Regions from separate parts of the Peribacillus aracenensis genome, predicted to be linked through region 1. Evidence: a T-box and tRNA genes for the amino acid it is inferred to sense, from the RefSeq annotation. Region 1 holds a T-box; the other holds one or more tRNA genes.
What was found. The T-box of region 1 lies ahead of pheS (phenylalanine--tRNA ligase subunit alpha). A T-box ahead of a tRNA ligase gene usually reads a tRNA of that ligase, here a tRNA-Phe.
Positions count from the first base shown of each region.

Region 2: it encodes a tRNA-Phe, which carries the amino acid that the T-box ahead of pheS (phenylalanine--tRNA ligase subunit alpha) is inferred to sense. The anticodon was not compared.

Region 1 is NZ_JANZMJ010000006.1:129,520-132,889, reverse strand. It holds gene sspI (small acid-soluble spore protein SspI) at 1-102, opposite strand, end outside; gene N0M92_RS08805 (TrmH family RNA methyltransferase) at 225-983, shown strand; T-box leader at 1,028-1,270, shown strand; gene pheS (phenylalanine--tRNA ligase subunit alpha) at 1,329-2,369, shown strand; gene pheT (phenylalanine--tRNA ligase subunit beta) at 2,398-3,370, shown strand, end outside.
Region 2 is NZ_JANZMJ010000005.1:226,917-230,286, reverse strand. It holds partial or broken rRNA gene N0M92_RS08160 (23S ribosomal RNA) at 1-91, shown strand, start outside; rRNA gene rrf (5S ribosomal RNA) at 211-326, shown strand; tRNA gene N0M92_RS08150 (tRNA-Val) at 338-413, shown strand; tRNA gene N0M92_RS08145 (tRNA-Thr) at 424-499, shown strand; tRNA gene N0M92_RS08140 (tRNA-Lys) at 520-595, shown strand; tRNA gene N0M92_RS08135 (tRNA-Leu) at 604-685, shown strand; tRNA gene N0M92_RS08130 (tRNA-Gly) at 694-768, shown strand; tRNA gene N0M92_RS08125 (tRNA-Leu) at 781-869, shown strand; tRNA gene N0M92_RS08120 (tRNA-Arg) at 879-955, shown strand; tRNA gene N0M92_RS08115 (tRNA-Pro) at 967-1,043, shown strand; tRNA gene N0M92_RS08110 (tRNA-Ala) at 1,061-1,136, shown strand; tRNA gene N0M92_RS08105 (tRNA-Met) at 1,165-1,241, shown strand; tRNA gene N0M92_RS08100 (tRNA-Ile) at 1,252-1,328, shown strand; tRNA gene N0M92_RS08095 (tRNA-Ser) at 1,350-1,442, shown strand; tRNA gene N0M92_RS08090 (tRNA-Met) at 1,545-1,618, shown strand; tRNA gene N0M92_RS08085 (tRNA-Asp) at 1,625-1,700, shown strand; tRNA gene N0M92_RS08080 (tRNA-Phe) at 1,724-1,799, shown strand; tRNA gene N0M92_RS08075 (tRNA-His) at 1,817-1,892, shown strand; tRNA gene N0M92_RS08070 (tRNA-Gly) at 1,897-1,970, shown strand; tRNA gene N0M92_RS08065 (tRNA-Ile) at 1,976-2,052, shown strand; tRNA gene N0M92_RS08060 (tRNA-Asn) at 2,063-2,137, shown strand; tRNA gene N0M92_RS08055 (tRNA-Ser) at 2,139-2,229, shown strand; tRNA gene N0M92_RS08050 (tRNA-Glu) at 2,233-2,304, shown strand; gene N0M92_RS08045 (TraR/DksA C4-type zinc finger protein) at 2,346-3,095, opposite strand; gene N0M92_RS08040 (1,4-dihydroxy-2-naphthoate polyprenyltransferase) at 3,241-3,370, opposite strand, start outside.

The DNA.
Region 1 (3,370 bases):
TTCCTCGCCATTTTGTATGGCATCGACAATCGTGTCTTCCAGCTGCTCTTGCGAATTTCCTGATACATTTTGGATGATCGCATTACGTAAGTTTAAATTCATGATTATTCCTCCTCTAACACATAATGACTGACATTCATAGCATTTCACAAACTCACATGCAATATGTATGTGAATTGCGTTATAATAGGAAAATCAGTGTGAAGTTAAAGGAGCGTTTACCCTTGAAATATATTGAATCCGTAAAAAACCCGCAAGTTAAGCAATGGAAAAAACTTTTGACGAAAAAAGAACGAGATAAAACAGGTAAATATCTAGTCGAGGGTTTTCACCTAGTTGAAGAAGCCTTAAAAGAAGAAATCGTCTTGGAAGTGATCATCAATGAAGAAACTGAAATGCCTGCTCATTTTAAGGTGGAAGGCACAGAACTCATTTATGTGAAAAATGATATTATGAAGGCGATTTGTGATACCGAAGCTCCTCAGGGAATTGCTGCGGTTTGTGAACAGAAATCAACGAGCATGGCGTCCATCAATCCGGATAAATTATTGTTGATCGATGCCGTACAAGATCCGGGAAATATTGGAACGATGATCAGGACAGCGGATGCAGCTGGAATCGATGCGGTCATACTTGGCGAAGGGTGTGCTGACCTGTATAATCCCAAAGTGGTCCGTTCGACGCAAGGGAGCCTCTTCCATATGCCTGTAATTAAAGGGAACCTTTCCGATATCATCGATGAGCTGAAGGAAAGCGGCACACCGGTATATGGCACGGCATTAGAAGGCGCATCGCCATTTGAAGAAGTGGAAAAGTCTTCCCGATTTGCCCTGCTGGTCGGTAATGAAGGCCAAGGAGTATCGAAGGAATTACTGGAGAAAACGACTAAAAACCTTTATATTCCCATCTACGGAAAAAGCGAATCATTGAATGTGGGTATCGCTGCAGGGATTTTAATGTACTATTTACGAAAATCGATTTGAAACGGCCGAAGAATTATAATATAATAAAACAGAATTTTATAATGAAAACAACGATGACAAAGAGTAGTAGCTTAAGTTAACCATATCCAGGGAAAAAATGCCTTGACTGAAAGCATTTTTATGGCACTGCTTAAGGGAATTCACCTTTCGAGTTGGCATTGGGAAGACATGATGTCTGAAAAATGTTCCGGTGAAGAGCCGTTATTTTTTAATGAAGTGAGTGCAGAAGTTTTTTTGTTCGTGCACTAATAAGGGTGGTACCGCGATACATAAACCTCGTCCCTTTAGGGATTGGGGTTTTTTTGTGTTCATTTTTACAAAAGGAAAATAAAGGAGGAAGACATGATGCAGGAACGTTTACTAGAACTGCAGGAAGAAGCGTTGCAAAAAGTTGCCGCCGCTTCCGAATTAAAAGAACTGAATGAAGTCCGAGTTGCTTATTTAGGGAAAAAAGGGCCAATCACTGAGGTATTGCGCGGCATGGGTAAATTATCTGCCGAAGAACGCCCGAAAATCGGGGCACTGGCCAATGATGTAAGGGAAGCGATCGCAACAAAGATCGAGGAGAAACAAAAAGCACTTGAAACTGCGGCAGTCAATGCAAAGCTGGCAACTGAAACGATTGACGTCACACTTCCTGGACGTCCGGTTAACAAGGGGAATCTACATCCATTAACACGTGTCGTGGAAGAAATCGAAGACTTATTCATCGGTATGGGCTATACCGTTGCGGAAGGTCCTGAAGTCGAAAGCGACTACTACAACTTCGAGGCACTTAACTTGCCGAAAAGCCATCCGGCACGTGATATGCAGGATTCCTTCTACATAACGGACGAAATCCTGATGCGTACGCACACTTCACCTGTTCAAGCCAGAACGATGGAAAAACATAAAGGTCAAGGACCTGTTAAAATCATTTGCCCAGGAAAAGTATATCGCCGTGATAACGATGACGCTACACACTCCCATCAATTCCAGCAAATTGAGGGCTTGGTCATCGATGAGAACATCAGCATGAGCGACCTGAAAGGAACGCTGGACGTATTTGCGAAAAAAGTATTCGGGCAAGACCGTGAGATTCGTCTTCGTCCAAGTTTCTTCCCATTTACGGAGCCTTCCGTCGAAGTGGATATTTCTTGTAAAATCTGTGGTGGTAAAGGCTGCAGCGTATGTAAACAAACAGGCTGGATCGAAGTGCTTGGCGGCGGGATCGTTCATCCGAACGTCCTTGAAATGGCTGGCTTCGATTCCAAGAAATACTCTGGATTCGCATTTGGAATCGGCGTGGAACGGATTGCCATGTTGAAGTACGGTGTGGATGATATCCGTCATTTCTATACGAATGACGTTCGTTTCTTAAAACAATTCAACCATCATGAAGCATAAATTTTTATTTTAAAAAGGAGGACCTACCATGTTTGTGTCATATAAATGGTTACAAGATTATGTTGACCTTTCAGGCATCAATGCGACGGAGCTAGCTGACAAAATCACGAAAAGCGGCATTGAGGTTGAAGGGGTGGAAAAGAAAAGTGAAGGGCTAAAAGGGGTCGTCATCGGGCATGTCATTGAACGTGAACAGCATCCAAATGCGGATAAATTGAATAAATGCCAAGTTGATATCGGGGCCGAAAATCCTGTTCAGATCATCTGTGGAGCACCGAATGTCGATAAAGGCCAAAAAGTCGCAGTCGCTACTGTTGGCGCAGTCCTTCCAGGTAATTTCAAAATTAAGAAAGCGAAACTTCGTGGCGAGGAATCGCACGGGATGATCTGCTCGCTTCAGGAATTGGGCTTCGAATCCAAGCTCGTTTCCAAGGATTATGCTACAGGTATCTTCGTCTTCCCTAATGATGTGGAAGTAGGGAAAGATGCATTGGAGGAACTTGGTTTAAGTGATGAAGTGCTGGAACTTGGGCTGACTCCGAACCGTTCCGATGCATTGAGCATGCTTGGTGTTGCATACGAAGTGGCAGCCATTCTAGGCCGGGAAGTGAAATGGCCGGTTGTCGAGAAAGAAGAGGCAGCTGAAAAAGCAACTGATTATATCAGTGTCAAAGTTGAAGCGAAAGAAGATAACCCGATATACATCGCTAAAATCATCAAGGATGTCAAGGTCGGACCTTCACCGCTTTGGATGCAGACTAGGTTGATGTCTGCAGGTATCCGACCTCATAATAATGTGGTGGATATCACGAACTACATTTTACTTGAATACGGCCAACCGCTCCATGCCTTTGATTATGACCGCTTTGGTTCAAAGGAAATCGTCATCCGCAGAGCGAAGGATGCTGAAAAAATCGTAACATTGGATGAAGCGGAACGCACTTTGACACCTGACCATTTAGTGATCACAAATGGCAGCGAGCCAGTAGCGATAGCTGGTG
Region 2 (3,370 bases), on a different contig from region 1:
TCCCTGAAAGATGATCAGGTTGATAGGTCAGAGGTGGAAGCGTGGCGACATGTGGAGCTGACTGATACTAATAGATCGAGGACTTAACCAACGCTTTTTAAAAAATGAAATACCTTCTTATTATCTAGTTTTGAAGGAATGAAAATTTCTTCTTGCATTTTCTCAAAAAGACGTTATAATAATATATGTCTTGAAAAAATGTTAACATTGTTTGGTGACGATAGCGAAGAGGTCACACCCGTTCCCATTCCGAACACGGCAGTTAAGCTCTTCAGCGCCGATGGTAGTTGGGGGTTTCCCCCTGTGAGAGTAGGACGTCGCCAAGCAGGTTTCATATGGAGGATTAGCTCAGCTGGGAGAGCATCTGCCTTACAAGCAGAGGGTCGGCGGTTCGATCCCGTCATCCTCCACCATTTTACACCTGCCGGTGTAGCTCAACTGGTAGAGCAACTGACTTGTAATCAGTAGGTTGGGGGTTCAAGTCCTCTTGCCGGCACCATTTTAAAATAGTACAAGCACGAGCCATTAGCTCAGTTGGTAGAGCATCTGACTTTTAATCAGAGGGTCGAAGGTTCGAATCCTTCATGGCTCACCATTTTATATGCGGGTGTGGCGGAATTGGCAGACGCACCAGACTTAGGATCTGGCGCCGCAAGGCGTGGGGGTTCAAGTCCCTTCACCCGCATCTTTCATGCGGAAGTAGTTCAGTGGTAGAATACAACCTTGCCAAGGTTGGGGTCGCGGGTTCGAATCCCGTCTTCCGCTCCACTTTTCGTATGTGCCGGGGTGGCGGAACTGGCAGACGCACAGGACTTAAAATCCTGCGGTAGGTGACTACCGTACCGGTTCGATTCCGGTCCTCGGCACCATCATAATATGCGCCCGTAGCTCAATTGGATAGAGCATCTGACTACGAATCAGAAGGTTGTAGGTTCGACTCCCGCCGGGCGCACCATGTTTTTATTGCGGGAAGTAGCTCAGCTTGGTAGAGCACTTGGTTTGGGACCAAGGGGTCGCAGGTTCGAATCCTGTCTTCCCGACCACGTGATTTTTAATGAATGGGGCCTTAGCTCAGCTGGGAGAGCGCCTGCCTTGCACGCAGGAGGTCAGCGGTTCGATCCCGCTAGGCTCCACCATTTTTCAATCAGAAACTTATATTATATTGGCGGTGTAGCTCAGCTGGCTAGAGCGTACGGTTCATACCCGTGAGGTCGGGGGTTCGATCCCCTCCGCCGCTACCAATAAATATAAGGACCTTTAGCTCAGCTGGTTAGAGCAGACGGCTCATAACCGTCCGGTCGTAGGTTCGAGTCCTACAAGGTCCACCATATTCACTTTTTAAAAGCCATGGAGGTATACCCAAGTTCGGCTGAAGGGATCGGTCTTGAAAACCGACAGGGGAGTCAAATCCCGCGGGGGTTCGAATCCCTCTACCTCCTCCATTTTTCAAAAAGCAGCAAGTTGTTTTGAAACACCCTTACATAAAGGATGCGGACGAAACGCTATACACGAAAACTTGATGCAAATCGTTTCATTATTACCGTCGCGGGGTGGAGCAGTCCGGTAGCTCGTCGGGCTCATAACCCGAAGGTCGCAGGTTCAAATCCTGTCCCCGCAATTATTAGGTCCCGTGGTGTAGCGGTTAACATGCCTGCCTGTCACGCAGGAGATCGCGGGTTCGATTCCCGTCGGGACCGCCATTTTTAAAATTCAATACATATGTGGCTCAGTAGCTCAGTCGGTAGAGCAAAGGACTGAAAATCCTTGTGTCGGCGGTTCGATTCCGTCCTGAGCCACCATATTCTAAAAAATTACGGCGATTGTGGCGAAGTGGTTAACGCACCTGATTGTGGTTCAGGCATTCGTGGGTTCGATTCCCATCAGTCGCCCCATTTCGCGGGTGTAGTTTAGTGGTAAAACCTCAGCCTTCCAAGCTGATGATGAGGGTTCGATTCCCTTCACCCGCTCCAAATATGGGCCTATAGCTCAGCTGGTTAGAGCGCACGCCTGATAAGCGTGAGGTCGATGGTTCGAGTCCATTTAGGCCCACCATATTCATTGTTCCGCAGTAGCTCAGTGGTAGAGCATTCGGCTGTTAACCGAACGGTCGTAGGTTCGAGTCCTACCTGCGGAGCCATGGGGAAGTACTCAAGAGGCTGAAGAGGCGCCCCTGCTAAGGGTGTAGGTCGCGCGAGCGGCGCGAGGGTTCAAATCCCTCCTTCTCCGCCAGTTGGCCCGTTGGTCAAGCGGTTAAGACACCGCCCTTTCACGGCGGTAACACGGGTTCGAATCCCGTACGGGTCATAACAAAAAGGGAAGCATACATGAATGTATGCTTCTTTTTTTCATTTCTTTTCATTGATATAACTATCTTTTTGTTTATAGGGAATGTCTCCAAGATTGGATTCTATGTTTTCTTCCTCCAGTGTATCTTCATATACCTTTTGCTTTTTGTTCGGTATGTTCACTCTATTTTTTCCTTCGATATCATTTGCGGCATATCCTTCATAGTCTTCAGGAAACCCATTCGTTTCATCCTCAGTTTTATAAAGATCATTATAATTGTCATGATCGCCTGTGTAATCGGATGGTGTTTCGGATGTACCGAATTTGGCAACTTCACCAAAGCTATCTTCTTTATCCACCATTTCGATTCCATGACGATTTTCAAAATGATCACCCATGGATGGGATTAGTATATCCTCTTCCGCAGGCCGGTCTTGTGAAATCGACCGTTCTGGAGCATGCTCGACACAGTAGAGGGTGCTTGGGATCGCTTCAAGCCTCTCGATGGGGATTTCCCTATTGCAGGTTTTACAATGGCCATACGAGCCTTCCTCCATGGCTTTCAAAGCTTCATCGATTTTCTCCATTTCGGATTGTGCATGTTCATCGAGTGCTTGATTCCGCTCCATCTCGAATAATTCGGTACCAAGATCAGCAGGATGATTATCATAGGATGATAATTCCCCTACGGATTCGGTCTGGCTTTTATCCAGAACGGATTGTTCATCATTTTGAATTCTATTAATTAGCTCATTTTTTTCTTGAAGCAGTTCTTTTTTGAATTTTTGCGTTTGTTGTTTCGTTGCCATATCGGATTCACTCCTTCTAAAGTCTAAATCTCATTTATATTGGTAAGATGGTTGTATTATCTATTACCCGAATCGGAGTATAGGAAAACAATAAGGAACGGATGATAGAAAAAAGGACTGAGCGAATGAGCTCAGTCCCAGGAGATTATATAAGATAGCTGATGAATAATCCAATGGCCATGAGTAAGCCAAAGAAGGTGTTCGTTTGGGCCGTGGCTTTCATTGCTGGCACCATCGTGATCGGCTGCGTTTTACCTACGAAGCCTTTGATTGCG